DNA from 3 places in the Nostoc sp. 'Peltigera membranacea cyanobiont' 232 genome. Region 1 is predicted to be linked to each of the others. Evidence: riboswitches for the same ligand, from Rfam matches in the RefSeq annotation. Region 1 holds a riboswitch; each other region holds the start of a gene.

Region 1 (14,168 bases):
GAGCCTATTTGTTAAATTGGGTAGAAAGTCAGGATTTAGGTGAGGTTTTTAGTTCTAGTACAGGTTTTAGATTAGCAAATACGGCTGTCAGATCGCCTGATGCTGCTTTTGTCGCTAAAGGACGTTTACCAGAAGGCTGGGATCAACAAGAAGATAAATTTATTAACTTAGCACCGGATTTTGTAATTGAAATTCGTTCTAAAAATGACAGCTTGGCAAAACTCAAAGCCAAGATGGAAGAATACATTACTAATGGTGTTCAACTAGGATGGTTAATTGATAGTAAAAATCAGCAAGCTTTAGTTTATCGTCGGGATGGTTCAATTACTCAATATCCAGCTACAGCAATATTAAGCGGTGAAGATGTTGTGCCTGGTTTTAATTTGCTTTTAACAAAATTATTATAAAATATTACCTACATATTTTATTTTAAATAAATCATGTAGTTATACTTTTAGACAGACAATATTTAAATCTATATTCCATCATCAGATAGATAAGATTTTAATGCTAGTTTATTAAATTGATTTAAGGATACGGTATTTAGCTATTTATACGAGTCAATTTATGGAAAGTACAGAAACAACGCAAACAAACTCAACACCTTTTCCAAATATTCCACCAGTTATTGAAAGTAACGACAGTGAGTATCTGGATACTGGCGTACCTAGCACAGTTGCGATCGCAGGACATCCCCTACATCCCCTGAGTGTAATCTTCCCCATCGCCTTTTTAGCCGCCGCTTTGGGAAGTGACATCGGCTACTGGTTAACTGGTGATTTCTTTTGGGCTAGGGCTTCGCTATGGTTAATCGGACTCGGATTAGCTGGAGGTTTACTCGCAGCCGCGATCGGTATGAGCGACTTTTTGAAAATTGAACGAGTTCGCAAGCGTACCGCCGGTTGGGTGCATTTGATCCTTAACGTTTCTATCCTCGTTTTATCACTCATCAACTTCCTTCTCCGTTGGGGCGACGCTGAATCCCGAATAGTACCTTGGGGACTGTTAATCTCGCTCGTTGTTGGTACACTAACCAGCGCTTCCGGCTGGTTTGGTGCTGAACTTTCCTATCGCCACAAAATTGGTGTAGTGGGTGCTGGTAGCAGAAGATACCCATAATTACGAATGATCGAGAAAGAGCTATGTGAAGGCTAAAATTTTCGTTAGTTTTTAGCCTTGACAAAATGCTCTAACATCGTAATCAAACAATATTTATTATTTATCGAAACAGAATTCAGGAGTCAGGAGTCAGAATTCAGTGCGACTGGCGGATAGCGCAGCGTAAAGCCTACGGCATAGCTTCTCTACGAGAGGCTGCGCCAACGCTTAGACCCGGATTTCTCACCACACCTCTCAAAGCCCGTGCTTGTGCAGGGGAGCAGGGGAGCAGGGGAGAGTTCAAATACCAAGTTCTTTCCCCCTCTGCCCCTCTGCTCTATCAAACGCCTGAAGCTTGTGAGAAATGCGGGTTAGAGCGAGTCCGCGAGCGTCTGAATAAGATGTTTGAAAGTTTATAATGGATAACTTAACAAGGGGGTAATCGGAATCAAAGTCACCCTTTTTAAGGGGGATTTAGGAGGAACTAAAAGTATTTGATCCATCACTAGCAACTTTTAAAACATCCTCTAACTCCCAACTCCCAACTTCTAACTCAATTAACTTTATGTCTAAAAATTTACCTTATATTATGCCATCCCCTCAATCCCAAGTTGAGGAAGCTTTTGCATCTTACCAAACAACTCACCAATTCTACCATGAAGTTCGGTCACGGTCAGAGTTTCAACGTTATTGTGAATGGTATTACACAACAGCAGAACAGCATCGCCAAGAGCTTAAAAGAATGCGCGGCGAACTGAATATTTTTCAGTGGTTTCGCCGGCGATAAGCGATCTAGATGACCTCTAATTCATTTTCACGTAAATGGGCTTTAAACTTTTTACTAAACTGGACTACAATCGGCAAATTAGCGCTTACAGGTCTGTCTCGCCATTGGGTGGCAATATTTACTACATCGCCTTCTGTGCCTTTGATGTCAAAAGCCTGATTCCGGTGTTCAGGATGATGATACACTACTACCGAATCTTTAACGCGGACGCGATCGCCAACTTTCATAACAACATTTACACCTAGCATTTGCTTTTCCACAAGTATCTGCTACAAAATATATGATTAAATCGCTTAAAATTTGATTTAATCAGCTATTTCTTGACGCTTCACAGGGGGGCGACGGCGCATTTAACCCTCTGCGTCCAGGCACGTTTTAGCTATCCGTGCATACTTTTGCAAGTTTTTACCGCGTTAATGTTTATCACTCCCACCCTCCGTTTTACCCCAAAACCAGGGAAACAAAAGAAAATGAAGCGATATTTCAGATGTGCTTAGTACTTTGGCAAGAGATATAACCCAATCGTCTTCAGGGTAACTGAAAGTTTTCGGGCATTTTAAAACCCTTCATACAAATGAAGGGTTTTAAAATCTGGTCAAGAGAATATTTTACACAATTCCTGGAACAACAGGTTCACGATTTTATTCAAGAGCTTATCTTGGATATGTTTACCGCCTAGCAATTTCTCATCTTGCTTACTGATGTTGGTTTTGATTAAAAAATAAATCCAAGCACAGCAACTATTTTAGCTATTGACTATATGTAATTTAAATGCTTATCAGTTTAAGTACACTAGGATAGAGAAAATACACTGTCCATTTTAGATTTTGAATTTTCCAGAAAATCTAAAATCTAAAATCTAAAATCCAAAATAGAGTGACTTATGAGGGAACCAAGCAAAAATTTTGAACCCTTGCTTACCAAAGAAGCCCCGCCAGTTGTTGAACGCATGGGGCTAACCTGGCTAATTGCAGCAGCGATCGCAACAGCTTTACTGTGGCAAGTACCAGGAGGTGATTATATCTTATACCCATTTACAATTCTGGCAACCTGGTTTCATGAAATGGGTCACGGCTTAATGGCACTCTTATTAGGAGGGCAGTTTCAGAAATTACAGATTTTTAGCAATGGTTCTGGTGTTGCAACTTATGGCATCCGGTCGTTATTGGGGCCAATTGGCCCGGCAATGGTGGCAGCAGCAGGCCCAATGGGGCCGCCTCTTGCTGGTGCGGCTTTGATTCTAGCTTCCCGCAGTTTTACAGCAGCAACCCTCTGTTTAAAAATATTAGGGAGTTTTTTGCTATTATCCACATTAATTTGGGTACGTTCCTGGTTTGGATTGGTAGCAATTCCCTTGTTGGGTTTAATAATCTTGGGTATCGCCCTGAAAGCACCTCGCTGGGCGCAAGGATTTGCCATTCAATTCCTGGGTGTACAAGCTTGTGTAAGTACGTTCCATCAACTCGATTATCTATTTAGTAGTTCTGCCGGCCCCCTTGGACTCTCTGATACAGCGCAAATGCAGCGATATTTGCTTTTACCTTACTGGTTTTGGGGCGGGTTGATGGCGATCGCATCTCTGGTGATTTTAGTCCAAAGTCTTCGCCTTGCCTATCGTTCAGAATGAAAATACAGATGAGCGATCGCCAAACCTTACCTAAGCTGGCTGTTGAACGCGAATTTCATTGGTACAAGGACGACCATTTTCAATATCAGCAATATTAGCAAAAGTTGTTTCTGCGATATTGTGGAGTGCTTCTGCTGTAAAAAAAGCTTGATGTCCAGTAATGAGTACATTGGGGAACGTTGTCAGACGTTGGAAAATATCATCTTGAATAATTTCGCCAGACAAATCCTCAAAAAACAATTCCGATTCTTGTTCGTAGACATCCACACCGAGATAGCCAATCTTACCAGACTTCAATCCCTCAATCACTGCTTGGGTATCAATCAGCGCACCTCGACTAGTATTAATTAACATCACGCCTGGCTTAATCTGTTCTATAGCCTCAGCATTAATCAAGTGATGCGTTTCAGGAATCAGGGGGCAATGTAGAGAGATAATATCACAGTTGGCAAATAGCTCAGGTAGTTCTACATACTTTCCACCTAGCGCCTCCAATTCGGGATTGCGATAAACGTCATAAGCGAGTAATTTACAGCCAAACCCCTTCATAATCTGTCCTAAAATCAGACCGATTTTGCCGGTGCCAACAATCCCCACTGTGCGCTCATGCAAATTAAATCCCAACAGTCCATCTAGGGAAAAATTGCCTTCTCGGACACGGTTATAAGCCCGATGAATTTTGCGATTCAGACTTAAAATCAATCCTACAGCATGTTCTGCTACTCCATAGGGTGAATAGGCGGGAACACGCACAACGGTAATTCCTAAATCTGCTGCGGCTTGTAAATCTACATTGTTAAACCCTGCACAGCGAAGGACAACCAACCGAGTTCCCTGTGAGGCGAGAAGCTCTAAAGTTGGGGCATCAACCCGATCGTGTACAAATACGCAAACCGCCGGAAATTCGGCGGCGAGGATAGCAGTATCCCGATTTAAACGGGGTTCAAAAAATACTAATTCGTGTTGTGGGGGAGAATTTGCAGCTGACAAAAACTTCCGATCGTAGGCTTTTGTACTGAAGACTGCTACTTTCATGCAAAACCTCAAGCTGTATACTGCACGGTATTCGACTACATAATACCTTGGCAGTTAGAGAAGCGATGTCTATAACGGGCTATTCAACATCACAGCTTTGAATATTGCCAGTCTTCAGAATTCATGTTTGTGTAAGCAATTTTATCAGGACTTACGCAACTGGCACAATGCGATCGCAGGTGATTTGTGTTTAATCGCAGATGATATGATTGCGATCGCCTCAAGCTTGCAGTTGCGTAAATTATGGTATAAAAACAAAAGATGACTGGTCAAATTAGCGATCAATTAATTTATAAAAGTCAAATATTCTCCATTGCAGGTGTGGATGGTGTGGGATTATTTGATCCAACGCAACACGGTTTTTCTCCTCAATGGGGTACAACAGCTTGTTGGCGAGGCTATTGTTGTACTTATAAGGTAATAGAAGAGACACTTTACTTAAAAGAATTAATTATCTCTCTCAGCCTAAAAGAGAAACTTGCAAAACAAGGGAAAGCAAAAGATTTTCTGGGTGTCTTACCTTCTCGTCGAGATACGCCTGTGGCTCATCCTAGCGCTATTTATGGTGAACTAAATTATCTTGTTGAATTTACAGGCAGTTTATTAGTAGCCAATAATTTTATTAAGAACCTATATGTTCATCTTGGCTTTCAATCTGCTTATAAATATGAGGAAGTTCATGAACTTCTCTTTGAAAGTGGTTATCTGATGCAAAGTATTAACCGCTCCGAAGAAATGGCAGAAATTCGCCAAAAGATTATTCCACCGTTTTATTTATATGACCAATGGCATCTTATATGGAGAGGTAAAAACGGTTAGTAAATAAAATAATCAAAAATCTAAAATTTAATGCCAAATCAACGCTTTTATCACATTGGTTTTGGACAAGATGATTTAGGTTCATCGCCTCCCAGCATTGCTTTATTATCTGGCGACCCGGAGCGATCGCATCTAATTGCCCAAACTTATTTCCAAGATATCCGCTTATTGTCAGAAAATCGCGGACTCAATAGCTACATGGGATACTTACCTAATGGTCGCAGCATCTTATCAGCTACTAGTGGTATGGGTGCGCCTTCATTGAGTATTGTGGTCAATGAGTTAATCCAAGTAGGAATCCGACAAATTATTCGCATTGGAACTTGCGGCTCAATTCAACCTTATATACCAGTTGGTAGCGTTGTTATTAGCAGTGCAGCATTATGTCGCCAAGGTGCAGCTTATGACATTGCACCTGTGGAGTATCCAGCCGCAGCCGATCCGTTTTTGACAGTTGCTTTAGTTAAAGCTGCACGAGAATTAAAGGTTGAACATTACATCGGAATTACTGCATCAGTTGATACTTTTTACGAAGGACAGGAACGCACTGATTCAGCGAATCCAAATTTAATGCGATCGCTGCATGGTATTACAGAAGAATATCGGCGCTTGAATATCTTGAATTATGAGATGGAATGCGGCACGCTATTTAAGATGGCAGGTGTGTATAATTTTGCTGCTGCTGCTATTTGCGGTGTAGTCGCTGGGCGGACTGTGAGTGAAAATATCATCTTAGAACAGAGAGATATTGCCGTTAAAAATGCGATCGCAACTGCTGTACATACAGCCGCAACCTTTGAATAAGCTCAAAAATGTATCTTATCTAACTTCTTAGGATGCCAGATTGAATCTGCTCTAAGAGGATGAATGAACGGGAGCATCCCAAATGTGTAAATTTATTTTTTGGTAGTGCGGGCTTCTAGCCCGCTTCCTGGAGATTAGGGAGCAAGATGCTCCCACTACAAATTTTATTTTGGCAAAATTGGGATGCTCCCGAATGAACAAGTATTTCGCTGTGATTTTAGGTACTTAGCGATCCCCCCTAACCCCCCTTTTTAAGCAGGGCTGTTTCATTCCCTAAAGAGCGTTAAATATCAAGGGTTCTAGCGATTTAAAATTGATTATTTTGTTACCAGCGTGCCAAGAAAATGAACAATTTTACTGTTGTTCAAGTGCTTAAAAGTTCATCTTCTCGTCACCCTCACTTACAATTTTCTCGCTAACCATCTTGACAAATCCTGTTTGAAATGGAATGAATCAGCCCTGCCTTTTTAAGGGAACCGGAATCAAAGTCCCCCAATTTCTCGGGGGATTTAGGGGGATCTAAAAGTATTTGATACATCACTAAGGACTTTTCAAACATCCTCTAAGTAGTTTTATCATGTCTTTATCTAATCTTTAATTTATCAATCAGTAATTATAGGTAAGATGTATTGAGTAAAATGCCATTTTATCTGATGGAGACACATAAATAAAAAACTTCACTAACTAGCTTTAGAGGACAAAAGTTATGTATATATACTAGAGATAATATATTAATTAAAAATGATAACTAAAATAATTCCATATATTTGAAGTTTGTGAAAGATAATTTCATAAAAGTTGTGTTTTTTATGGAAGATATGTGTTTGCAGTACCAATTGTTATAGCTATTATAATAAATTTATCTATTAAAGAATATCAGCAAAATTGGAGATAAATATAATATGAAGAATGCTTATAGGCGTTGGATTAAGACGGTTAACCTAGCTGCGATGTCTACGACAGGCTATGCCTACACACTAATCCCGACACTAATATTTTTAGCATTCTCTCATCAGGCAATAGCTGACGATCCAGGAGCATGTTACATGGTAACTTCCTCTGGTAAAACTGTTGGATTAGAAAGGCTTTGTGGTAATATCGCCGCACCTTCAGACGACAGAGTTTTTCGAGTCTCAATCAAACGCCGCTTTGGCGGAACTCCTGTGATTGACGTTACCTTCAATAACAAAAAAACCTTTGAAATGATTGTAGACACAGGTGCTAGTGGAACCATTATCACTCAAAGTATGGCGAATACACTTGAACTCCAGGCTACAGGTACTATGCAAGCTCAAATTGCCGATGGTAGCGAGGTAGAATTTCCAACCAGTAAGATAAAATCTGTTGCAGTCGGTGGAGTTACAGCTAATAATCTTCAGGTAGCGATCGCACCAAAAGCAAGTATCGGCTTACTAGGCCACGATTTCTTTGGTAGTTATGATATTAAGATTCTGGAGAAAGAGGTTGAATTTCATCACCGTTAATGCTCACAGGACATTCCGAAATTGCTCTAATATTCGCTGTCGCACTCGTTCTATTACTACTTCCTCCTCAGCAGATAGCCCATCAAATAACATTTCATATATAAATGGTACACCCAATTCTAACTCCGATAAAAGTTGACGCTGACTAAATACATCTTGTGGTTTGCCTTCTATCATCAGTCGCCCTTTATCCATAACAAAAACCCAATCTGCCCATCGATAGACTAAATCTAAATCATGGGTTGCCATCAATAAAGTAGTGCCATCTTGATGAATTTTTTTCATCGTTGCTATCAAGTTACGAGTATGTTTGATATCTAAATAAGCTGTTGGCTCATCCAACACCAAAAGTTCTGGCCGCAGTACCATCACATCTGCTATAGAAACTCGCTTCTTTTGCCCTAAACTCAGATGATGTACTGGTCTTTCTGCTAAAGCAGTCAGCCCAAATTCAATTAATGCTTGTTCTACTCGGTCTTTAATTTCAGATTCTGGTAAACCCAAATTACACAAACCGTAAGATATATCTTCTTCAACAGTAGAAGCTACTAATTGTTGTTCTGGATCTTGAAATACTAGCCCCACCTTTTGCCGTAAGCTGCTAAGATAATTTCGGTTATAACTTAACGGTTCACCGCGCCAACGGACAATACCAGAATTAGGTTTATATAGACCATTAGCTAATAAAAACAGTGTAGTTTTACCACAGCCATTTTGCCCAATTAATGCACATCTTTTGCCAGATGGAATCTTCAGTGTTAGACCATTCAAAGCTGATTGCTGTGCTACTGGATAGGTGTAATATACCTGCTCAAATTCGAGTAAATATTCCTGCATTCCGCCAAAAGTCCAATCCTATTAATACTACACAGCCGAAAATAGCTTCGATGATATATCGTCCTTGAGGATGATAACGGCGGGGATGCCAAACTCGAAATTCACTCACAAAACCCCGTGATTCCAGTCCGAGAGAGAACTGACTATATCGTTGTAAGGTTCGCTGTAATAGTTGTCCGATTAGTAGTGCTAAACTTTTCATTCCACTACGCCAAGTACGGTAGCCACCACGTGAATTTTGGGCTGTCAACAATTCGGTAGCTGTATTTAGCAGAATGAAAATAAACCGATACATTAGTAATAACAAATCGCTTAAAAGCACAGGAAATCGTAAGTAACGCAGAGTTTGTAATATCTCCGTGAAAGGGACAGTTAACATGAGAAAATATAAGCAAGAAACAGAAGCTAATGCTCTGGTTAAAATTCCCCATGCTTGGATACTGCCACTATGACTGATATAAATATAGAAGTGTCCGAGAGTTAATCCATACCACGAGTCTAATTGCACCTTGGACAAATCAGCAATTGCAACTCCATTCACCATTAAGGCTGGTAAACTTGTCAAACAAAAAACTATGGTGAACATTAACAACCGAAAATAAACACCAGCCGGAATTTTTGCATAAATAACTGTCCAAATCCCCATCCAAAGCGTCATCAAAATTTGCACTAGTGGATGGGTTGTAAGGGAAATAGCAAGAGTAGTAAATGCAAAAATTATTTTATGTTCTGGTGGCAATCTTCGCAGTCGATTAGTGTAAGCTAAACTGTCTAATTGCAGGCTCATTCTTCACGTTTTTGTTGGGAACGTCCTTTATACAACCCAATTGCATAACCAACTACTCCAGCACCTAAAGCTGCTTGCGAAGCAAATAATAAGCTTTCTATTTCTCCACTAGCTGGTTCAAAAAATGATTTAAACCAAGGTTTATATCCAGGCTGGATTTCAGTAATTGCTTTTTCAGCTTTGTCATCAGAACCGGCAAATTCCCCACCCCGCACAAATATTAATGGTGCAACTGCTAAGGCTAAAACAGCTACTACCAACAGCCAGTTACTCAACCCTTTTTTAGATTGACTCATTACCATTTCCTCGCTTGATTAATTGCAACAGTTCCAATTCTTGAGGATTATAAGATTGCAGCCAGTTCCATACCAATACAGTTAGCAATCCTTCACTAATTGCTAAGGGAACTTGAGTTATGGCAAAAATTCCGGCGAACTTGGTAAATGAAACGATAAATCCACCAACGGGGGCAGGAAAAGCTAGGGCGAGTTGAATAGAAGTGATAACGTAGGTGAGTAAATCTGCGATCGCAGCTGCGAGAAATATGGCAATTTTTTGTTTACCACCCAACTTCATTGTCAGATTATATATCCAGTAAGCTGCAAACGGCCCTGCGATCGCCATCGAAAAAGCATTTGCACCCAGCGTCGTCAAGCCGCCATGCGCCAGTAACAAAGCTTGAAACAACAATACCAAGCTACCTAAAACCGTCATGGTGAGAGGGCCAAACAGCACCGCACCTAACCCCGTCCCTGTAGGATGAGAACAGCTACCTGTTACAGAAGGGATTTTCAAGGCTGACAGCACGAAAGTGAAAGCACCAGCCAAGCCCAGTAGTAGTTTTAGTTCCGGGTTCGCTTGGGTAATGCGAGTCAGACTACGCAATCCTAATAGAAAAAATGGTAATGCCACAATCCACCAAAAAATTGCCCACTGCACTGGTAAAAAACCTTCCATAATGTGCATGGCATAAGCGGGTTTGGGTAAACCAACTACCAAGTAAAAACTGATAACTGCCATCAGGGTTAGACTGACTAACGCCTGTTTTTTTCTTTTCATAACCTGTACCTCGCAGATTTATGTAAACGAATTGGTTCCCATCGGCGGGCATCCTGACTCACCTAATTTTGGCTCACAGTTGCGGGACAGCGCCGGATTTACACCGGACTTTCCCCCTTGCGTCCAATGGCTACTCCCCATCAGAACCGATTGGAGTTAACTATATCACTATCGCTAAAGCATCAAAACCGCGAACACAATAATACTATCAATCGGAATTGTATTTAATATACCCCCCTAGTGGATTGAAGTTTCTAGAGAATACATGGTCTACTAGACAACTGGACTCTTAAATAAATCTGGCTGCAAAGAACACTTCTTAAATATGGAAACAATACCATTTATGGGTGCTTCGTCCTTCGGCTGGCTGTACTGGGTAATACAGCCGCATCTAGCCATGCACATTCCAGATGGCTTCTTGAACTTACCCGTTATCCTAGTCACCTGGATAATTGCTGTTGCTTTAATTGCACTAGCTATTAAGCGATCGCAAGCAGAATACCAAGAACGAGCAGTACCTTTAATGGGAGTTTGTGCAGCTTTTATCTTTGCAGCGCAAATGATCAATTTCCCGATTCCAGGAGGCACTTCTGGACACCTTTTAGGCGGAACCCTAGCCGGAGCTTTATTAGGCCCTTGGGCTGGTTCGTTAGTTATGGTTGCAGTGTTTATCGTGCAAGGGGTTCTATTTCAAGATGGTGGACTGACAGTTTTAGGGGCCAACATCTTTAATATGGGATTAATCGGTACATTTGGTGGTTACTATCTCTATCGCACAATCAGATTTGCTACTGGGCGCGATAGCTTGCGAGGTATGACAATTGGTGCGGCGATCGCTGCTTGGACAAGCGTAGTAGTAGCTTCAGTTGTGTGTGCCTTAGAACTAGCTGTGTCTGGAACGGTTCCTCTGGCGGTAGGTTTGACAGCGATGGCTTCTTGGCATGTCCTAATTGGTATTGGCGAGGCGCTGATTACCGTGGTAGCACTCAACTTTATTTGGCGGACTCGACCTGATTTATTTTACGATCCACCCCGTCAGACAAAATCACCTATGTCTCGTCCAGTCTCTCGTTATTAAAAGGTGTGTATTGAATGAGTAGCAACCTCTCGCGATCGCGCAACCGCGCTTTTGTTATCGCTGGCTTAGGTATAGCCCTGTTGATTGCAATTTTCCTTTCGCCACTAGCTAGTAAAAATCCAGATGGGCTAGATAGAGTTTCCAAAGACTTAAAGTTTGATAGCAAAGAACTTGGAGAGAAACCCGCTCAGAAATTACCCTTCTATGGCATTTTTAATGAATATGCTCTCAGAGGAGTGCCAGAAGCGATCGCCACTCCCTTAGCTGGGCTAATCGGAACATTAGCAACTTTTGGTTTAGCTTGGGGTATGGGCAAACTAGTGATTCGTGGTTCTGGTTCACCTTCTATACAGCGTGATGCTGGTTCAGACTCAGATGCGCCAGACTAAAATAATTCGTAATGACGCTCTCTACAAGACGCTAAAAGCGAACGAATACTCGCTAACGCGACGCTAACGTAATTTGTAATCCAGTTTTGTAACGTGGATTTCAACCCTACCTAACCCCGGATTTCTCACCACACCTCTCAAAGCCCGTGCTTGTGCAGGGGAGCAGGGGAGCAGGGGAGCAGGGGAGAGTTCAATGTGCCTTGTTCTTTCCCCTCTGCCCCTCTGCCCCTCTGCCCCTCTGCTCTATCAAACGCCTGAAGCTTGTGAGAAATGCGGGTAATATCATCACAAGTATCCATCCATAATTGACCGGAATATGTTCAATATGTGCGCGGTGCAATACGCTTAATCATGTCTTAGCTTTTTGCAGCTAAATCTCGTGAGCTTACCTACAGGGAATAATTGTGATTGTGATTAATTTCCTCATGCCAATAGTCTGTAGCAGCAATTCTTGGTGGAGCTAAAAAAATTGCTGTTGTTTATTGATTTGCTTAACCTATCTTTTAGCTTAAGTAAATTTTTGTGAATTGTCAAAACAATAATAATTAAAGTTTTAAAAGTTAGCTATTTAGCTAAAAAGTATTTCTATAATGTAGCGATTCTGGCATTTAATTAAGATTAAAAAGCCCCTAAATAAAATATTTTTCTGTCAAGTATTTCACAATGATAAAATCTTTAATTGTAATGCTGATGACAAAAACATATAATTTTGGATAGTTTGTATAAATGCAAATCAAGGTGTAGCCTTGGCGAAGGTCATTCATGGCTATACAGACAAAACCCACTGACCTCGGTTTCAAGTTCCTTGAGTTTGCGTGCAAAATAAACTGCGAACTCTAAGCGCCAGGTATATTTGCACTCATTGAGATGCTTCCTGTGAGGACTAAACAAGTGTCGTTTAAAATTGTGGTGATTGGTACTTCTTTAGGCGGATTATCAGCATTAAAAATTATTCTGGGGAAGTTACCAGCAGACTTCTTAGTGCCGATCGCGATCGTGCAACACCGTCACAAGGAATCTAACAACACACTCCAGGAGTTATTGCAAGAATCTACTTCATTACCGATTCGAGAAGTGGAAGATAAAGAAGAAATACTACCAGGACATATCTATCTAGCTCCAGCAGATTATCACTTATTGGTTGAACCAGGTCACTTTGCTCTTTCGACTGATGAGCCAGTTTCTTATGCCAGACCATCTATTGATGTGTTGTTTGAGTCAGCAGGCGATGTCTACACCGAGCAAGTTATTGGTGTAATATTGACAGGAGCAAATCAAGATGGTATGCAAGGTCTTAAGAAAATAAAAGCGCGGGGAGGAATAACTATCGTACAAGAACCTGCCACAGCTGAGAGCGATATTATGCCAGAAGCAGCAATTTCTGCTGTTACAGTAGACTGGATTTTGACACTCTCAAACATTGCTTCCCAAATGGTCAAGCTTTGTCACTCATCACGGAAATAAACCCATGCAGATGGAACCCAAAGTAAACATCCTCCTAGTGGATGATAAACTAGAAAATTTGCTAGCACTAGAAGCAATCCTGGAAAAACTGGGAGAGAATTTGGTGAGAGCTACTTCTGGGGAAGAAGCTTTGAGGTGTCTGTTACATCAAGACTTTGCAGTGATTTTGCTAGATGTGCAAATGCCAGGGATGGATGGCTTTGAAACTGCTACCTTAATTCGGAATCGGGGGCGATCGCGTCATACCCCAATTATCTTTCTTACCGCCTTTAGTACCAGCGACCAAATGCTGTTTAAAGGCTATGCCTTGGGTGCAGTTGATTATTTACTTAAACCATTAGATCCCAATATTTTGACTTCCAAAGTCACAGTATTCGTAGAACTATTTAAGAAAACAGAAGCCGTCAAGCTACAAACTGCACAACTAGTAGCCGTCAATGCCGAACTCAGGCAAAGTGAAGAACGATTGCGATCGCTGAGTACCTCTTCACCCGTCGGCATTTTTGAAATTGATACTGAAGGAGGATGTAGATATACAAATCCTCGCTACCAAGCAATTTGTGGCTTGAAAGCAGCAGAGAGTTTAGAAAAAAGCTGGCTAGAATCTGTTCATCTAGAAGATAGAGAACAAGCAGTTGCCAGTTGGTCTACCTACATTTATTATGGCCGTGACTACTCAGAAGAGTTTCGCTTTCAAACTGCTCAAGGCATCGTCCGTTGGGTTCAGGTTCGCTCATCACCGATGCTTTCCGGTCAAGGGGAATTGCTGGGATATGTCGGCACTCTCGAAGATATTACTGAACGGAAGCAAGCAGAAGAAGTCCGCGCTCAAGTAATTCGAGAACAAACCGCACGACAAGAAGCAGAAGCAGCAAATCGGATGAAAGATGAGTTTCTCGC
Region 2 (14,168 bases), on a different contig from region 1:
GATCTGACTCAACGGACAGGTAGGGGTGAGAAAGGAAAACTCCGAGTAGGTTTCACCACCTTGGTAACTTACGATTTGCTACCTGTGATTTTGCGACGGTTTCGAGAACAGTTTTCAGAGGTAGAGTTACTATTGCAAGAATTAACGACAACTCAGCAAGAACAAGCGCTATTCAATCGCCGCATCCATGTAGGTTTTGCCCATCCACCTTTGGAAGACAACACTTTCAATCAAGAATGTATTCAGCAGGAAGGACTAATTGTAGCTTTGCTAGAAACTCATTTCTTAGCCAGACAAGAAAATATTTCAGTGCGATCGCTCTTGAACGAAAATTTTATTATGTTCCCCCGCTATTTGGGGCCTGGACTTTACGATCAAATCCTGAGTCTTTGTCAGCAAGGGAATTTTAGCCCAAAAGTGACTCAAGAAGCAATCCAAATGCAGACAATTATCGGGCTAGTGTCAGCAGGAATGGGGATTGCGATCGTACCGTCTTCTTTGCAAAATCTTCAAAGGGCTGGTGTGGTTTATCGCGTTTTAGAAGAAAAAACACCATTAGTAGAAACGGCTGTAGTGTGGCGACAAGAGGATATGACACCTGTTTTACGGGAGTTTCTACAAATTGTGACAAGTGTCTGTGGTTAATTAGTCAGTTAAAAAGGCGATCGCCCAACGCTTAGGCGCGATTTGAGTTGCAAGCAACTGTTTTATAGAAGCATTGCGATCGTGTTTAATAACTAACTCTTGGATTCCTTGCAGTTTCCATCAGCACAGTATCCCGATTCATAAGTACTAGAACGCTTACCAAATATGGTGTAACGATTATCGCGGATTTGTTCGTAAAAGCGATCGCCTGCCCATTTCATCCCCGGTAAGGCTCGATAAGCATCTACAAATATACTTCCTACTGGCAATAACCGCCCAATTTCTTCTGCGGCGTTACTGCCTTGCCAACGTCTTTGAGGTTCATTGCCATCAATTAAAATTACTCCCTGTTCGCAATCTTGGGCTGTAATTCCCCACTTTAAAAGTGTCTGTTCATCTTGCATGGGAGCGTAGTGAAATAACTTTCCCTTGTCTAAGGTTTCTAGCAATTGCACTAAAGTAACGCAGAGATTACAATTTCCGTCGTAGATTACGTAGTAGTTCATGGAAATAAGAGCTTTTTGGCAATTGACTTGTCGGATCTGTCTAAACACAACTTTGGTATTCTAGCTTAGAAAACCGTAGCGATCGCTCTTGCCTCACTAAGGGATTTCCAAGTAAAAAAATATTCCGTCGCAGAGGGACAAGGGGGACAAGGGAGACAAGGAAGAAAGAAGTCTAGTTGAGTAGACAAATTGAATAATTTATTTTTTGGAGTTCCCTAATTCTGAAATGTTAAATTTTCTAACTACCTTCTCGTGCTAAATTATTAAAGCTTGGAGTTGGGAAACTCCGGTGAAATTCCGGGACTGTGCCGCAGCTGTGATGGGATCGCCCAAGTCAGAATGCCAACTTTCAAGATGTCATCAAGACACAATCACCGTCTACTCCCTGCGTCGCACGGGGAAGGAGTTCTAAATTTGCTTTCTAGATTTGCCACTTGTCCTGGCTTGTTTTATGCTACACCCGCCGCCGATGGGATATTATCTCGCATTAGAATACCAGGTGGAATTATTAGTACTCAGCAGTGCCATGCGATCGCAGACATAGCAGAGCAGTACGGTGGCGGCTATGTGGATGTGACTAATCGAGCTAACCTACAAGTCCGCGAGATCCGCACGGGGATAAATGCCGAGGTTTTGAAGCACTTACAGCTTATGGGATTGGGTTCTCACAATTCTGTTGTAGACCATATCCGTAATATTATGACCAGCCCAACTGCTGGTATCGACTCCCAAGAATTAATCGACACTCGCCCTTTTGTGGAAGATTGGGATAATTATATTGCCGCACATCCGGCGCTTTCAGGACTATCGGCAAAATTTAGCGTTTGCTTTGATGGTGGTGGAATAATTCGCGTGTGCGATCGCTTAAATGATATCCTATTTGCTGCTGTCTTAGTCAATGCTGATGTTTACTTTCGCCTTTATCTCAGTGTCGGCGCAAAGGGCCAACCGCCTAGCAATACGGGAATTTTGTTAACACCACAGCAATGTTTACCTGTCTTGGCAGCTTTGGCAGAGGTCTATCTAGCTCATACTAATACTACAAATAAGCGTCGGCTACGTCTCTTAGAGTTATTGAATACTTTGGGTTGTGAAAATTATCTCCAAGAAGTTCAGCAACGTTTACCTTTCCCGCTTTTGGACGGTGAAACGGGAAAATACCTAATCCCCCAACCCCTAAAGGAATTCTCTACTATTTTGCAAGGAGAGGGCAAGTATCAGCATATTGGTATCCATCCCCAACGTCAGCGAGGCTTATTTTATATTGGTATCGTATTACCTCTGGGACGATTGGAAAGTACACAGATGAAGGGTTTAGCAGATTTAGCAGCAAAATATGGTAGTGGCACTCTTCGGTTAACTCCCTGGCAAAATTTGCTGATTGCAGACATTCCTCAGCAATGGGTTGATGATGTCCAAAGTGAAATTACTTTTTTAGGATTAGATTTCTCTGCAACTAACATCAAGAGTGCATTAGTTGCCTGTTCTGGAAACAAGGGTTGTGCTTCTTCTGCCACAGACACTAAAAGTCATGCGTTGGCATTAGCTGAGTATCTGGAAACTCGCCTTACTCTGGATTGCCCAGTTAATATCCACTTCAGTGGCTGCGAAAAATCCTGCGCCCACCATAGCAAGAGTGATATTACTCTGCTCGGTGTCAACTTTGAGGCTGACGGTGGAATTGTAGAAGGCTATCACGTTTATGTTGGTGACAGCAAGCAGAAATTTGGACGGGAAATATATCAATATGTGACTTTTACCGAACTACCTGCATTAATAGAGCGGATGCTATATGTATATAAAATTCAACGCTTAAATCCCAATGAATCTTTTGGGGAATTTAGCAATCGATGTGCGATCGCTCAATTACAACTCTAATTCAATAAACACTTAGGCTCACTTCTCAAGTCAATCCAAAATCTAAAATCCCAAATCGAATGCCCGACTACATCCGAGATGCCAACGAAATTTACCGTAATTCTTTTGCAATCATCCGGTCAGAAGCGAATTTAGATGTACTGCCACCAGATGTAGCAAAAGTTGCCGTGCGTCTCATTCATGCCTGTGGGATGACGGATATTGTTACTGACTTGGGATATTCACCAACAGCAGTACAATCTGCAAGGGCAGCCTTAGCAGAGGGAGCGCCAATTCTATGCGATTGCCGGATGGTTGCCGATGGCGTTACCAGACGACGGTTATCTGCAAACAATCAAGTTATCTGTACCCTCAACGAGCCGGAAGTGCCAGAAATTGCTAAAAAGATGGGTACTACAAGGTCGGCAGCAGCTTTGGAATTATGGCGATCGCACCTGGAAGGATCGGTAATCGCAATTGGGAATGCGCCCACAGCACTATTTAGACTGTTAGAAATGCTTGATGAAGGAGCTACTAAACCTGCAATTATTTTAGGCTTCCCAGTTGGATTTGTCGGTGCAGCCGAATCGAAAGCAGCATTGGCGGCAGATAGCAGGAATGTACCATTTTTAACCTTACATGGTCGGCGCGGTGGAAGTGCGATCGCAGCAGCAGCAGTTAACGCCCTGGCAACGGAGGAAGAATGAATATGAAAACTAAAGGTCGTCTCTATGGAATTGGTGTTGGCCCAGGCGATCCAGAACTATTGACTTTGAAAGCGCTGCGGCTATTACGTGCGGCTCCTGTAGTAGCTTATCAATCAGCCACAGGTAAAGAGAGTATCGCTAGAGCGATCGTGGCGCAATATCTTCCTGGCAATCAAATCGAGGTGTTATTTCATCTCCCCCGCGCTTTGGAACCAGAAAAGGCCAAGTCTATTTACGATAAAGAAATTGAACCAATCGCCGAACATTTAGCAGCCGGTCGAGATGTGGTGGTGTTGTGCGAGGGCGATCCATTTTTCTATGGCTCGTTCATGTACCTGTTCACACGATTATCTGACCAGTACCAAACAGAAGTTGTCCCCGGAGTTTCCTCGCTGATGGCTTGTCCGGTAGCTTTGGGTGTACCTTTCACTTACTACACCGATATTCTCACAGTCTTACCCGCCCCATTGCCAGCAGAAGAACTAACTACACATTTGTTGATAACTGATGCAGCAGCAATTATGAAGCTAGGTCGTCACTTTACCAAAGTACGGGATATTCTGCATAAATTAGGGCTAGCATCACGAGCAAGATATATTGAGCGGGCATCAACGTCGCAGCAACGAATTATACCCCTGGATGAAGTCGATCCAGATAAAGTACCCTATTTCTCAATGATTGTAATCCCAACTAAGAATCGATTGTAAAATTTTCTGCCCCCCTGCTCCCTCATAGCCCTGCAAACCACTCATATCCTTGATCCTCCCAATAACCTTTAAGAGGTAACAAATTGCTGACAAATGTAATTTGAGTTACCCACTTGCTTTGTTTGTAGCCCAGTTTAACTGGGGATGCTAGACGCATAGGCGCACCATTATCAACTGATAAAGGTTGTCCATTCTTTTGATAAGCCATCAGGGTTTGCGGATGTACAGCAGAGGCAAGATCCCAACTTTCATAATAGCCATCAGCAGATTTAAAGTAGACATAACGGACATTTGACTTAGGCTGTACCAGCGCTACCAAGTCTCGCAATCGCACACCTCCCCATTGAACGATCGCAGCCCAGCCTTCAACACAGACATGGCGAATTACCATTGAAGTTAAGGGAAGTTTTTCAATATCCCCCATACTCAATTGCATCGGGTTGCTAACCTCGCCATCAATCTTTAGGCGAAACTGCGCCGGATCGATTTGTGGCGTGAAGTCAAAGGTATTAACCAGCAATTTGTCTGTTTCTATGGCACTTACAGCAAATTCTGGAACTGGTTTCTGACTTAACAGGAGTGCTTCTAGACGTTGGTTTAGCGGCTCAGATATTTGCCGCAGATTATCTGAGAACAAGTTTGTCCCACAGCCACCTAAAAGAAAGCCTACCCCTGAAAGTCCAGATACTTGGAGTAATCGACGACGGGATAGGGTGCGTTTGGGAAGAATCAGACTCATAAGACCTCTACAGGAACATAGACTTAACTAGACGGATGCTTCCTACCTTCAGGGCAAGTAAGGAATGAGCAATTGTAAACAGTATGACTGTAGGAACAGTAATAAAGTGAACAGTGCGGAGAGTTTGCCAACTACCAAACAGCCCCGAAAGCCAATGCAATTGGGCAGGTTTGTACATCGCCAGACCACTCAAGATTGCCAGCAGCAACACGGGAATGATAGCAGTATAAACTAGCCGATGCCATGCGTAATTTTTGCGCTTTGGGTTCTGGCTGACTTGCAATGCTTTTAAATCACCGCCATCGGCAAAGCGACGCTGCCAACGACGAGTTACAAAGATATAGATTCCATACCAAAGTAAGTTTAGTGAAAATAGCCACATAGCAGTAAAATGCCAGTTTCTGCCACCCCCAAGCCAACCCCCCAGCAACAAAAAGTCAGGAAAATGCCAACCTGCACGCCCGCCAAATACTGGGTTAGCATTATATATTTGCAATCCGCTACTAATCATCAAGATGAGACTGATGATATTAATCCAGTGAAAGGTCTTTGAGAGGAAAGTCTGACTTGGTGTTGAGCGGACTTTGCGTTTAGATGAAACCATGATAATTCGTAATTCGTAATTCGTAATTCGTAGTTAAAAGTGCATAGATAAGTCAGTTTTATCTTAAATAAAGATAATACGCATTTTTTATTTTCCATAACTAAAATTAGTTGCCCAGTTCTCCAATTACGAATTACGAATTATATCGGTTGAGTAGGAAAGAAGGGAGCCAACCAAAGTTGTATCTGAACATCCCAACCGAGAAGAATAGCAATTGCTGTCGCTGCGATCGCAACACCACCTACACGCTGCAACACTGCACTATGGCGGCGGACATTGAAGATGCGTTTGCTAAGTACTCGCCCACCGTAGGCGATCGCTAATAAAGGCAAACCTGCTCCGATTCCATAAACAACCAGCAGCCAAAATGCACCTGCGACTTGATGATTAACTGCCGCTAAGACTAAAATTCCTCCCAAAACTGGCCCAGCACAGGGAGTCCACAAAAGCCCCAACTGAGTCCCTAACCAGAATTCTCCCATAAGTCCAATTCGTGGGGGTTTCTTAGCCCAATTACCGACCGGAATATAAGTAAATATTCGGTAACTCCAGGTGGGGAAAATTGCGAGTAATCCTAAAAATAAAAGAAGTGCGATCGCGCCATTCCGTAATAAATTAGCCAAACCCGTAAACCAGGCTGATGTTACACCGATTAAACTACCTGCCAGTGCAAAACCAGCGATTAATCCCCCCACCAGCGCGACTGGGCCGTAAGTATGGGATTGGAGCGAGCGGCCTAATAGCACTGGTAAAATCGGTAAAACACAGGGTGAAAGGACATTCAAAACTCCCCCCAGTAAAGCGAGACTAATTGATAAAGTAGAAGTCGTCATAATTCCTTCTACCCCAATAGCTGGCGGATAGTTTGCTCTATTTTTTCGTATGCCCCTTCACCAATATGGTCATATTGTAGTAAACCCTGGCGATCGGCTAGAAATATATGGGGCCAATACTGATTTTCGTAGGCGTTCCAAGTTTTATATTCGTTATCCACTGGAACCGGATAAGTAATTTGGTGTTTTTGCAACGCCTTTTTTATATTGTTCGGATCTCGCTCAAAAGCAAACTCTGGTGTGTGGATACCAATCACCTTGAGTCCCTGCGCCTCATACTGCCGATGCCATTTAGTAATGTAGGGCAGGGTACGCTGACAGTTAATACAAGCAAAAGTCCAAAACTGGATCAGAATAACACTGCCTTTGAGATCGGCGATCGCTAAAGGAGTAGAATTAAGCCACTGACTGATACCCTGAAACTCTGGTAAACTCTTTCCTACGGGAGTTTTTACTGCAATACTTTCCGAGTCTTGCGTATTATTACTTATTGCCGGAGAGATAGAAGGGGCATTCACTTTTCTGAAGTTGGAAAGTGTTGTGGCTGCACCGATTCCGACAACCCCTAAGCCAATATAAAAAAGTAACTGACGACGGTGGAGCAGGTTGTGATTCATCAGAATTTCTCCTGTTGATGTCAAAGCGCCAAAGTATAGGGATTGGCTTAAGATTTTCCTGGTAAGCAGCCCCTAATCTTACAAGAAAAGTGAGATGCAAAGCTGTGGCTAGGGCTTGGTGGAAGCCGGGGATTGCTTCATAGCATCACCAGCTTTGTCTTTGCTCATCGCGTCACCAGCCTTATCTTTACCCATAGCATCTTTGCCCATCGCACCGCCAGCTTTATCTTTACTCATCGCGTCACCAGCCTTATCTTTACCCATTGCATCTTTGCCCATCGCACCGCCAGCTTTATCTTTACTCATCGCGTCACCAGCCTTATCTTTGCCCATCGCATCTTTACCCATCGCACCGCCAGCCTTATCTTTACCCATCGCATCTTTACCCATCGCATCGCCAGCTTTATCTTTGCTCATCGCAGGAGAGGCTTCAGGGGCAATTTGATTGTTGCTTGCAGGACTGCTAGAGCAAGCAGTGAGACTGGCGGTTAAACTTAAACCAGCAATTAAACAAAGTATTTTCCAGTTCATATTTTTTTTCGTCCTTTGGATAGTTCTTTTTGTATTGATTGACTCAGGGAAATTAAGCTATAGCACATTCTTAAAGGCTATTGAGGTAAAAAAGATGCCTTTTTTATAGAGGATTTCATCAAACTTTTGGTACTGACATTTGATTTATCCCCAACATCCAAAGTATCTCTATGAGGACTGAGAGCTTATTGAAACTAAGCCATGATTTTCATAAATTTATCCCTTGAGAAAATTCAGTTAATTCTCAGCATTTTCTCAGGTATTCATGGTAGTTCAAAGCAGAACCTAATTTAGGTATCTATTATCTCAGCAAAACCTCATGCTGAAGTCCATGAGCTATCTGAACTTTAGAACATGCAAAAATTGGTGCTTAAGACTTGATATAAAATATATACGGCAGCAAGCTACGCAAGCAAATTTTCTTTTGTAATATTTTGTTAGTGAAGAATATCTGCGCTTTAACGATCCTGATACTAATCTATGGTTAACAGAGAAACAAAGCGACTTTTAGAAAATTTTAGAAATCTATATAAATCTGACCATTATGCCAGCGCTAATTAGCGATTAGGGTGGGCAATGTTACCCACCCTCACACTCTAACCTGCTACAGCTTCAGCAGGGGCTGCCTGAACAGCAGTTATGGGTAGATAAACACTAACTTTTTTCCGGGTTTTGCCCTTTCTCTCAAACATTACAACACCATCGATTAAGGCAAACAGAGTGTCATCGCTACCAATACCGACATTGTTACCAGGGTGGAATTTAGTACCGCGCTGACGCACGAGAATGTTTCCTGCACGCACAACTTGACCGCCATAACGCTTGACACCCAAACGTTGAGCGTTAGAATCACGACCGTTACGTGTACTACCTGTTCCTTTCTTATGAGCCATGATTTCCTCTTTTGTATCTACTTCTTTTTATTATTCAGCAGCGACTTCAACTTCTTCGGCAGGAGTCTCATCTAAAACGGGGCTTTCCTTCTCCGCTTCTCCTTGGGCAACAAACACTTCACCGTTAAGGGTGATGGAGTCAATCATAAGTCTGGTAATTTCTTGACGATGCCCCCGTTTTTTGCGGGTTTTCTTTTTCGGCTTCATCTTGTATACCAAGACTTTACGACCTCTGTAATGTCGCATTACAGTCCCTTCTACAGTCGCACCTGTCACTAGTGGCTGTCCAATGCTGACTTCGCCATCGTGCTGCACGAGTAATACGGAGTCTATTGTAACTTTTTCATCTGGTTCGGTAGGAAGCAGTTCAATATCATAAAACCGCCCTGGCTCTACTCGTATTTGTTTGCCGCCAGTTTCAATAATTGCGTAGGTCATTAAATTGTCCTTGAGGTTGCCGTACAGGTAGCTGGTTTTTATCTCCTGTAGAGAGGCTTTTGCCAGCTTTTGTAATATGTCTACCTGATCCGAGCAGGAATTAGACAGACAATCTAATATTATATTTTATTCACAGGTGGTAAGTCAAGCTTTTATTTGCCAAAATTCGTGGTGGCGATCGCTTACCCAAAAACCAGAATCAATATTTATTAGTTAAATACTGCTTCCATCTTAGGGATGATTTCTACAAACTGGAAGAAATATTTTAGACTCAAACTTATAGTTTCTTGTCAATATCCACACATTTTTATTCTTTGTTTTAAAATGAAATTTACGCGCTTAATCTAATAGTTCTTTACAGAGTTAAGGGAATCGACAAAAATCAAATTCATACATTTAAACCCAATCTTCAAAACAGGAGATGGACTGTCATGACACAGCAAAATGCCACCCGACTTTTTCAAGCTGTAAAACAAGATCAAGCATTACAGCAAAGACTCAAGGCAACAGCCGATCCAAAAGCCTTCATCAAGATTGCCAAAGAGCGTGGCTATGACTTCACGGCTGATGAACTGGAAAATGAAATCAACAAGTTATCTGAAGAAGATTTAGCCGCCATCGTTAATCCAGGATGGGGAACTAGACGGCACCTTAATCCTAGATAATTCCTATTCTAAGAAACTGAAAGTATAGGAACAACTCAATTGATAAGTTTTGCTCCTCAAGGGGACACCGTTGGATCATCTCCTTGAGGAGCATTTCTATTAAACTCAGTAACTTTGCTTACTATCTTCTCACCCGCTTAACTCATGAGTTAGGATGGCTATATTTTAATCAGGTGATATGAAAAGAATAGAAGTTGAGCAAAGAACTATTTTAATTGGTTTAGCTGGTAGCCACGGCTATGGTTTAAATCGTCCTGATTCAGACTTTGATTATCGGGGAGTATTTATTGCACCTAAAAGATACTACTTGGGATTCGATCGCATCGAACAAAAAGATACTGGTTGGGATGAACCAGGAATATTTCCATTTGTTGATGGTAACAAAGACACAGTTATATATGAATTAAGAAAAATTCTCCAGTTATTAGCGGGTGCAAATCCCAATGTTTTAGAATTGCTCTGGTTAAATAACTATCCTTTTGTCAACGCAGTTGGACAGCATTTAATTAATCATAAGCAGCTATTTTTGAGCAAGAAGGTAAAACATACTTACACTGGTTATGCCTTCGCCCAAATTAAAAAGATGGAAACTCATCGCAAATGGTTATTAAAGCCGCCGCAAAAAAAACCAATTCCATCTGACTTCGCCATAGAAGACGAAGCACCCCTCAGTAAAGATGAGCTAAATGCTTTTCTGGAGTATCTTTATAACTTAATCAGAGGACGGATTGAGTTTTTAGAAGAAGCGGAGCAGTTATACCAATTGTTAACAGCAGATATTGATTTTAAAGGAGTCTTAAAACAATATACTTTACCCGATGAGACTTTAGAATATACTCAACATTTAACCAATAGCCGTAAAGATTTTATCCGTCTGCTTCAAAAAAGCCAAAGTTATCAAATAGCTTTAAGAGAATGGAAAGCTTACTTATCTTGGCAGGAAAATAGAAATCCGGCTAGGGCAGAAATGGAAAGACAGTCGGGTTTTGACCTAAAACATGGGATGCACTGCATTAGATTGTTACGCAGTGGAGTAGAAATCTTGCAGCAAGGTGAAGTGATTGTAGATAGAAGAATAGCTGGTGATGTTGATGATTTAAAAGCTATTTTAAAGGGTGAGTATTCTTATGAGCAGGTGATGAAAATGGCAGAAGATTTGGTTGCTGAAATGGAAGTTGTTTACGAACAGTCCGCCCTACCTCACAAACCTAATTTAGAGCAAATTAATGAGTTGTGTATGGAATTAGTAGAAATGCAAAATTGGTAAATAAAAAAGTGAAGCCTTGGGAATTATGAGTCTTTAATTCTGACATTTTATAACCTGAAAATTAGGAAAGGGAAAGTAATTCCCAATTCTCTCCCTTTCCTTAAAAGCTACTTCCTTTCTGGATGCGCTGCATCCTCTGGTGAAGGATTACCCATCTGATTAATTGTGGCAATCATCTGATACAATCGCCCCAAGTCCCGTTGATTGAAGTACAAAATGAGGCGGGGTAGTTCAGCAGTTTCATCTTGTGCTTCTTGAGGTAATGCCTGACTTTTTTCAATCCGTCCCTTAACAAGAATGTCACTAAAATCAGCATTGAGTTGCTTTACAAGAGCGTTTGATATATCTGTCTTCAGGCGAATAACTAACTGATTACTGACATAACGACAGGAGTGATAAACCTGGTAAAAACGAGTAATGGCATCATAAGCCACATCCAGGTTATCTGTCACCGTGTAAAGGCTGGGGTCTTCAGGACTGACAAGACCATTTTCCACTAATTGCCGATCAATATATTCGCTCCAAGAACGCCAGTAATCACCACCAGGGCGATCGATTAAAACCAGAGGTACTGGGCCAAATTTCCCATTCTGGGTTAATGTCATACATTCAAAAGCTTCGTCTTGAGTGCCAAACCCTCCCGGAAATAAGGCTACAGCATCACTTTCTTTGAGGAGAAACAGTTTGCGCGTAAAAAAATATTTGAAGTTAATTAGCTTGGGATCGCCCTCTATAAATGGGTTTGCTTCTTGTTCAAAGGGTAACTGAATGTTTAATCCAAAGGAATTTTCTCGCCCAGCCCCTTCGTGACCTGCTTGCATGATTCCACCGCCACCGCCGGTCATCACCATAAATCCTAATTGAGAAATAGTACGAGCAAACTCAAGGGCCATTTGGTACTCTGGTGTATCTGGTGCTAGACGAGCAGAACCGAAGATGGTGACTTTGCGAACGTGTCGGTAATCATAAAACAACTGGAAACCGCGTTCCATATCTGCTAATGCAGCCGACAAGATTTTCCAGTCAAGACGCTCAATCTCGGTATCAGCTAGACGAATAATAGTGGCAAGTGCTTGCTGAATAAGTTGCCGATTTTTTAATGTCGGTAAACGAGCGATCAATTCAGCGATATCCGCCTGTAAAGACTCTAATGTGTCAAATGACGCAGATGAAGTCATGAGAACTGCTGCAACAATGGCATTATATTCTACGTGAATGAATCACACTCTAGCAAGCGGGATATAGCCCTGTGATGTAGAGTTAGAACTCTCCGAACTTAGCGCTTTAACCTCTTGTCTCTGTGTTCTCTGTGTCTGGAGTGGTTTGTTTATTTGGATATTTGATAAGCTTTAACAAAATAACAGTTAAAAAATCTAACAATTTTAGTAAACATACTCACTACATTTGCCACCCTTGTATTTTTAGGTAAATGTAGTTTTTTAGGTATTTGTAAAGTGTCGGGGAGTCTAGCAGATGAAGATATTGGTACTGAGTTGGGAGTTTCCGCCCAGGATTGTTGGGGGAATTGCACGGCATGTAGCGGAGTTGTACCCAGAACTGGTAAAGCTGGGGCATGAAATCCACCTGATTACGGCCGAGTTTGGTCAGGCATCAATGTATGAGGTGGTTGAGGGAGTAAAGGTACATCGCGTGCCTGTGGCGTATAGTAACGACTTTTTCCACTGGGTAGTCAATCTCAACCTGAGTATGGGACATCACGGTGGTAAGTTGATTTTGGAAGAAGGGCCGTTTGATTTAATTCATGCCCATGATTGGTTAGTAGGAGATGCAGCGATCGCACTCAAGCATAGTTTTAAAATACCACTAGTTGCCACAATTCATGCTACAGAATACGGACGCTATAACGGTATTCACACAGACATCCAAGGCTATATAAATGGCAAAGAAAACTTGCTGGCTTTCAACGCCTGGCGGATTATCGTTTGTAGTGATTATATGCGCCAAGAAGTAGAACGAGCATTACACAGTCCTTGGGACAAAATCGATGTCATTTATAACGGTATCCGAGCCGAAAAGAAGCAGCATCACATAGATTTTCATGCGCTGGATTTTCGCCGCCAATTTGCCACAGACAATGAGAAAATCGTTTATTACCTTGGTCGCATGACTTACGAAAAGGGTGTACCGATATTACTCAATGCTGCACCCAAGATCCTTTCAGAAATGGGAGGTAATGTTAAATTTGTCATCGTCGGTGGCGGCAATACTGACCATCTCAAGCGCCAAGCCTGGGATTTAGGAATTTGGCATCATTGCTATTTTACCGGTTTTCTCTCTGATGATTACTTAGATAAATTCCAAACTGTTGCTGATTGTGCTGTGTTTCCCAGCCTTTACGAACCCTTTGGGATTGTCGCTTTAGAAAGCTTTGCCTCCCGTGTTCCTGTAGTGGTTTCTGATACTGGTGGTTTTCCTGAAGTGGTGCAACATACCAAAACAGGTATTGTGACTTGGGTGAACAATCCCGATTCTTTAGCTTGGGGAATTTTGGAAGTTTTGAAAAATCCAGGTTATCGGCAATGGCTGGTAGATAACGCTTATAAGGATTTAGAGCGCCGCTTTAGCTGGCCGAAATTAGCTAGGCAAACTGAAGAAGTATATCAGCTAGTTGTCCAGGAGCGATCGCAAATTGCCTGGTAATCAATCAAGTATACTGTTCTATATATGACATCAGGGACAGCTTCATTTAGCTGTCCTTGACAAGTGGATAAATGTAAACTTTGTTTAAAGTTGCATAAAATCTTAATCAACTTTTGATAAATCCACAATAGGCACTGCTGTAATTTCTTCAGCAGGGCAAATTTAATCTGGTTTTGGCGTTGCTTAATAGCAGTATGTATCAATCCAAATAATAGAGACGGGATAGTTCACACCTCTACAAAGGTTTTGAAATCAAACTGAATCAGCAACGCCAAACTTTCCTATTCAGTCATCTCCTAGAGAGAAATCTAATTTATGGCGATCTCAACCGAACTAAGTGTTAACTCAGGTACGTCTGCGATCAAAGCCTCTACCCGTACTGGAATGGGGGCTATTCCCTACAAAGGAGGAACAGCCTTTCGGGTTTGGGCGCCATTTGCTTCAGCAGTTTATGTGGTTGGAGATTTTAATAACTGGTCTACAACTGCAAATCTCCTC
Region 3 (4,099 bases), on a different contig from region 1:
CTGGTTTAGGTTTGGCTGTAAGAGTATTGTGCAACAGCACGGCGGACGGATTTGGGCTGAAAGTACGTTGGGTAAAGGTAGCACTTTTACGTCACTCTGCTGTTATTTGAGACTTTCCAAAATCCTAATTTAGAAATTGCACATTACGTAAGTATGACTTTAGTCATGCTTAAATTATGACTTTATTACCATTTATCTTTCTATTTAGTGTTTTAAACTCAAAGTGACACATCAATCTTAATTGAGTCGTGAGACAAATAAGATTTCCTCCAAATTTAGGGTCACTTTTCTTAATGGAAAAATCCTGATGACAAAGGGATTTTCAAATATCATTTTTCTCGGTAAAAAGTAGAACCTAAATCATTTAGGAATGTTGTAGTCAAGTAAACCAAAAATAACTGATAGGAGATTAAATAATGAAGCGGATCTTTGTTGGTACTTTACTTGCTTTACCACTTATAATTGGTTCCTTGCCATCACAGGCATCGGCAGCAGAGATCGTTGTCAGACCTGGTGTTCAGAGACATAATGTGATTAGCCGTTATGTTCACAAAAAGTTAATTCCTGGTCATTGGGAAAGAACAAGATACGGTCGTCGTTGGGTTCCTGCTCACTACGTAAGAGTTTAATATATCTGCTGCATTTAGTAGTGATGTTGTAATCGACTTCTTGCAAAAATACCAATTCTCTAAGAAGCTGCATTAAACTTCCCTCGATCAAACTTGGGGCAAAATTACCTTATTTGATGCAGTCTCACAAATAATCGGTATAAGTTTGATTACTTTTAGCTGATTAGCATGATTAAAACTAACACTTTAGAAAGAGTGTTAGTTTTAATTTTATCCTACTTCAGATAATAGACAAAATACACTAATTATAGTAAAAATATTCTTATCGAATGATTGAACGAACATGAATATATATCATAGCTGTCAATACTTTAAGAAAATTATTACTTCCTTACTTGTAATTAGTTTAGTAACAGCCTGCAATTCAATCCAAGCGGATGAAATACATACCTCTCAACCAAAAATATTGAGTGGTGATAATTATGGACAGATAAATAATCAAGGACGATTACGCACTTACTATCTTTACACTCCAAAATCTTACGATCCAAACCACCCAATGCCATTAGTTTTAGTATTTCATGGAGATGCTGGTAGTGGTCATTCGATTAGTGATGTTACGCGTTTTAATAATTTAGCAGAGCAAAAAGGATTTATTGTTGTTTATCCAGATGGAATTAATCAAAAATGGAGCCTTAGAGGTAATTCTCAAGGAAAGATAGATGATGTTTTATTTGTCAGTGCTTTAATCGATCATCTGAAGCAAGAAAGAAATATTGATAGTCATAAAATCTATGCCACTGGTTTTTCTAGAGGCGGAATACTTACCCAAGCTTTAGCATGTAAGCTATCTGATAAAATTGCCGCTTTTGCATCAGTAGCTGGCTCTCTTCCAGTTCGGCTCAAACCTAATTGCCAACCTCAGACTCCGATCTCAATGATGATCGTTAACGGTACAAACGATCGAGATGTTCGTTATGAAGGTGATGACCACACTCAACGAGGAGCGCTTGTTTCTATTTCAGACATGGTAAGCTTTTGGCGATCGCACGATCGATGTATTTCACCTAGCGCATCGCCACTGCTTTCTGACACGAACTCTAGCAAAAGCTCAAAAGTCAAAGCTACTCAGTACTCAAATTGTAGTGGCAACTCAGAGGTCTTACAGTTAGCTGTAGTAGATGGGGGACATTTTTGGCCTGGTGGTGCTTCAACCGATCCGAACCTAAATAAATTCAATGCTAAACTTGGCTTGAATGCCAGTCAGACCATTTGGGACTTTTTTCAACGCCACAGTTTATCTTAAGCTGACTAAAGAAAATTCCCGATCGAAGCTTTTGCCTGATTGTACTAATTGTGCAACTTGTCAAATAGCCATGCCAAAACAGCATCAACATCAGTAACTTGTTCTCCTGGCGGTATGGCTGGACGGTTTATTATAACAACCTTCACACCCAGTTCTCGCGCTGCAACAATTTTGGGCTTTGTGGCATCGCCCCCGCTATTTTTGCTCACGATGGTATCAATATTATTATCAATCAGGATTTGCCTTTCATTATTGAGGGTAAAGGGCCCGCGATCGCACAATATCCTTCCTGTGGGTACTAAAGCATCATCAGTGGGAGGGTCAATCATCCGCATCAGAAACCAAATTTTCTCTAGGTGAGCAAAGACGGCTAGTTCTTGCCTCCCAACTGTCAAAAATACTCGCTGTGCCTGGTTTTGCAGAGATATGGCGGCGGCTTCAACGCTGTCAACTTCAATCCAGCGATCGCCACTTTCTTTTTCCCAAGGCGGGCGAATTAACATTAGATGGGGTACTCCGACTTCAGTTGCAGCATCTGCCGCATTGAAGGAAATCTGACTCGCAAAAGGATGGGTTGCATCAATTAATAAGTCGATTTGCATTTGACGCAAATAGCTAGCCAATCCCACCACACCACCAAAGCCTCCAACCCTGAAATCGCCCAACGGAATTGATGGTTCACGGGTACGACCAGCTAGAGACGTGATTGCTTCTAACCCTTGAATAGTCGCCACTTTAGCAGCTAGTTCTGCGGCATCTCCCGTTCCACCCAGAATTAAAACGCGCATCATTGAGATAAAGGTGGAATCTTTGCCAAAATGCCTTTTTTCAGCGCTTCTGGCCGTTCTGACCAAGGTAGTAAACCATCTGTTTTGACATAGTATTGACTAGCGCATTCTAGTACCGCAGATGCACTACCATCAACGGCTAAATCGCCAAACAAATATGTTAATTTACCTTTGGCAGCAAAGGCAACTACACAAGAACGATTGCAAGCACTCATGCATTCAACTTCTTGAATTGGGAATTCATCTCGTAAGTTCCAATCTTGTGCAAGCTGCTGAAGTTGGTTTAGAAGTTTTTGACCACCACTTTCACCTAAGCGTTTTCCCTCTTGCCAAACGCTAGCACAAGTTTTGCAAACAAATAAAGTATGGTCAGCAACACCCAAGGGATTCGTTGGGGAAATATTTACAGTAGTAGTCATCTGTACCTCGCAGAGATGTGGAACTGTTAAATCTATTTCGGTGGGCATCCTGACTCACTCAATTTGGAATTTGAGATGTAATCTCAAATTGGTTCACAGTTGCTCCCAAGCGCCGGATTTGCACCGAACTTTCCCCGTTACCTCTGGTAGCTGCTCCCCACCAGAACCGAATGACCTTATCGATCATACACTAGGGTCATCTGAGAAAAGTTTCATCAATTGCGATCGACCCGGTTTTTGCCACAGATGGGAAATGACTCCTGAATTCTGTTTGATAATAAACTTCGCCTGATTTGGGTCTTTTTCTTGCTCGATTCAAGAAGTATATGCTAATATTTATAATCGTGTGGTTAAGGACGTATAGCTCAGTTGGTTAGAGCGCTACGTTGACATCGTAGAGGTCACTGGTTCGAATCCAGTTACGTCCATTCTAAATGTACAGTGACTAATTATTTGTCGTCGGTGACAGATTAATGTCGTTGGGACTAATTATCTGTCGTCGGGACAAATTGATGTCGTTTAACTGCCAGTGACAAATTAATGTCATTTATTTACAGATACTATAGCGATAATGTCAACGTAGCGCTCTCTTTCAACCCTCCCTAATAAAAATTATGATAACCCACCTAGTACCTGGCACGTTATTACAACATTTTTGTATGCGTGCGTAATAGTTTCAGATTTGGCTTTCAACCCACCCAGTACTTAGAGGGTTGTTGCCACGCTAGTATAGGCTTAGATTCTATCTAAATTAACTGGCAGCAGTCTTTCAACCCACCCAGTACCTGGAGGGTTGTTGGCACATATTCTCAGTCAAATGATCAGCATGATTAAATTCATTGCCAACAATCACCCAGTACCTGGAGGGTTGTTGGCACATATTCTCAGGGCAGTAAAAACAGCCTCCGAGCTAGGCTGTTGACTTTGTGCATTTTTCGGGAATTTTCGGGAAAATTATTCGTGTTATTTTTGTTTGACTTAAAGTGCCTGCTTCAGGCACTTTAAGTCAAAAACAGG

What was found. A riboswitch is a leader RNA that binds a small molecule or an ion and turns the genes downstream of it on or off. The one in region 1 is predicted to bind cobalamin.
Region 2: another riboswitch for cobalamin. It lies ahead of cobG (precorrin-3B synthase); the one in region 1 lies ahead of CDG79_RS28365 (energy-coupling factor ABC transporter permease).
Region 3: another riboswitch for cobalamin. It lies ahead of CDG79_RS19425 (DUF1636 family protein); the one in region 1 lies ahead of CDG79_RS28365 (energy-coupling factor ABC transporter permease).

What each region holds. Positions count from the first base shown of each region.
Region 1 is NZ_NOLK01000113.1:9,031-23,198, forward strand. Features, by position in the region: gene CDG79_RS28305 (Uma2 family endonuclease) at 1-407, shown strand, start outside; gene CDG79_RS28310 (DUF2231 domain-containing protein) at 568-1,119, shown strand; gene CDG79_RS28315 (hypothetical protein) at 1,664-1,885, shown strand; gene CDG79_RS28320 (ferredoxin-thioredoxin reductase variable chain) at 1,891-2,112, opposite strand; gene CDG79_RS28325 (M50 family metallopeptidase) at 2,769-3,512, shown strand; gene CDG79_RS28330 (2-hydroxyacid dehydrogenase) at 3,543-4,547, opposite strand; gene CDG79_RS42850 (hypothetical protein) at 4,675-4,812, shown strand; gene CDG79_RS28335 (hypothetical protein) at 4,809-5,366, shown strand; gene CDG79_RS28340 (nucleoside phosphorylase) at 5,397-6,170, shown strand; gene CDG79_RS28345 (retropepsin-like aspartic protease family protein) at 7,073-7,654, shown strand; gene CDG79_RS28350 (energy-coupling factor ABC transporter ATP-binding protein) at 7,658-8,491, opposite strand; gene cbiQ (cobalt ECF transporter T component CbiQ) at 8,466-9,278, opposite strand; gene CDG79_RS28360 (energy-coupling factor ABC transporter substrate-binding protein) at 9,275-9,574, opposite strand; gene CDG79_RS28365 (energy-coupling factor ABC transporter permease) at 9,561-10,337, opposite strand; cobalamin riboswitch at 10,364-10,503, opposite strand; gene cbiM (cobalt transporter CbiM) at 10,663-11,415, shown strand; gene CDG79_RS28375 (PDGLE domain-containing protein) at 11,430-11,804, shown strand; gene CDG79_RS28380 (chemotaxis protein CheB) at 12,696-13,268, shown strand; gene CDG79_RS28385 (hybrid sensor histidine kinase/response regulator) at 13,273-14,168, shown strand, end outside.
Region 2 is NZ_NOLK01000044.1:46,720-60,887, reverse strand. Features, by position in the region: gene CDG79_RS16845 (LysR family transcriptional regulator) at 1-645, shown strand, start outside; gene CDG79_RS16840 (thiol-disulfide oxidoreductase DCC family protein) at 738-1,151, opposite strand; adenosylcobalamin-variant (AdoCbl-variant) riboswitch at 1,414-1,504, shown strand; gene cobG (precorrin-3B synthase) at 1,566-3,029, shown strand; gene CDG79_RS16830 (precorrin-8X methylmutase) at 3,089-3,715, shown strand; gene CDG79_RS16825 (precorrin-2 C(20)-methyltransferase) at 3,718-4,422, shown strand; gene CDG79_RS16820 (molybdopterin-dependent oxidoreductase) at 4,445-5,161, opposite strand; gene CDG79_RS16815 (cytochrome b/b6 domain-containing protein) at 5,169-5,765, opposite strand; gene CDG79_RS16810 (cytochrome c biogenesis CcdA family protein) at 5,906-6,598, opposite strand; gene CDG79_RS16805 (thioredoxin family protein) at 6,607-7,215, opposite strand; gene CDG79_RS16800 (hypothetical protein) at 7,324-7,746, opposite strand; gene rpmA (50S ribosomal protein L27) at 8,343-8,639, opposite strand; gene rplU (50S ribosomal protein L21) at 8,670-9,077, opposite strand; gene CDG79_RS16785 (Nif11-like leader peptide family natural product precursor) at 9,509-9,742, shown strand; gene CDG79_RS16780 (nucleotidyltransferase domain-containing protein) at 9,921-11,009, shown strand; gene CDG79_RS16775 (LOG family protein) at 11,117-12,187, opposite strand; gene CDG79_RS16770 (glycosyltransferase family 4 protein) at 12,483-13,670, shown strand; gene CDG79_RS16765 (alpha-amylase family glycosyl hydrolase) at 13,986-14,168, shown strand, end outside.
Region 3 is NZ_NOLK01000057.1:21-4,119, reverse strand. Features, by position in the region: partial or broken gene CDG79_RS19445 (sensor histidine kinase) at 1-180, shown strand, start outside; gene CDG79_RS19440 (hypothetical protein) at 417-629, shown strand; gene CDG79_RS19435 (extracellular catalytic domain type 1 short-chain-length polyhydroxyalkanoate depolymerase) at 913-1,875, shown strand; gene CDG79_RS19430 (cobalt-precorrin-6A reductase) at 1,920-2,663, opposite strand; gene CDG79_RS19425 (DUF1636 family protein) at 2,663-3,082, opposite strand; cobalamin riboswitch at 3,105-3,268, opposite strand; tRNA gene CDG79_RS19420 (tRNA-Val) at 3,437-3,510, shown strand.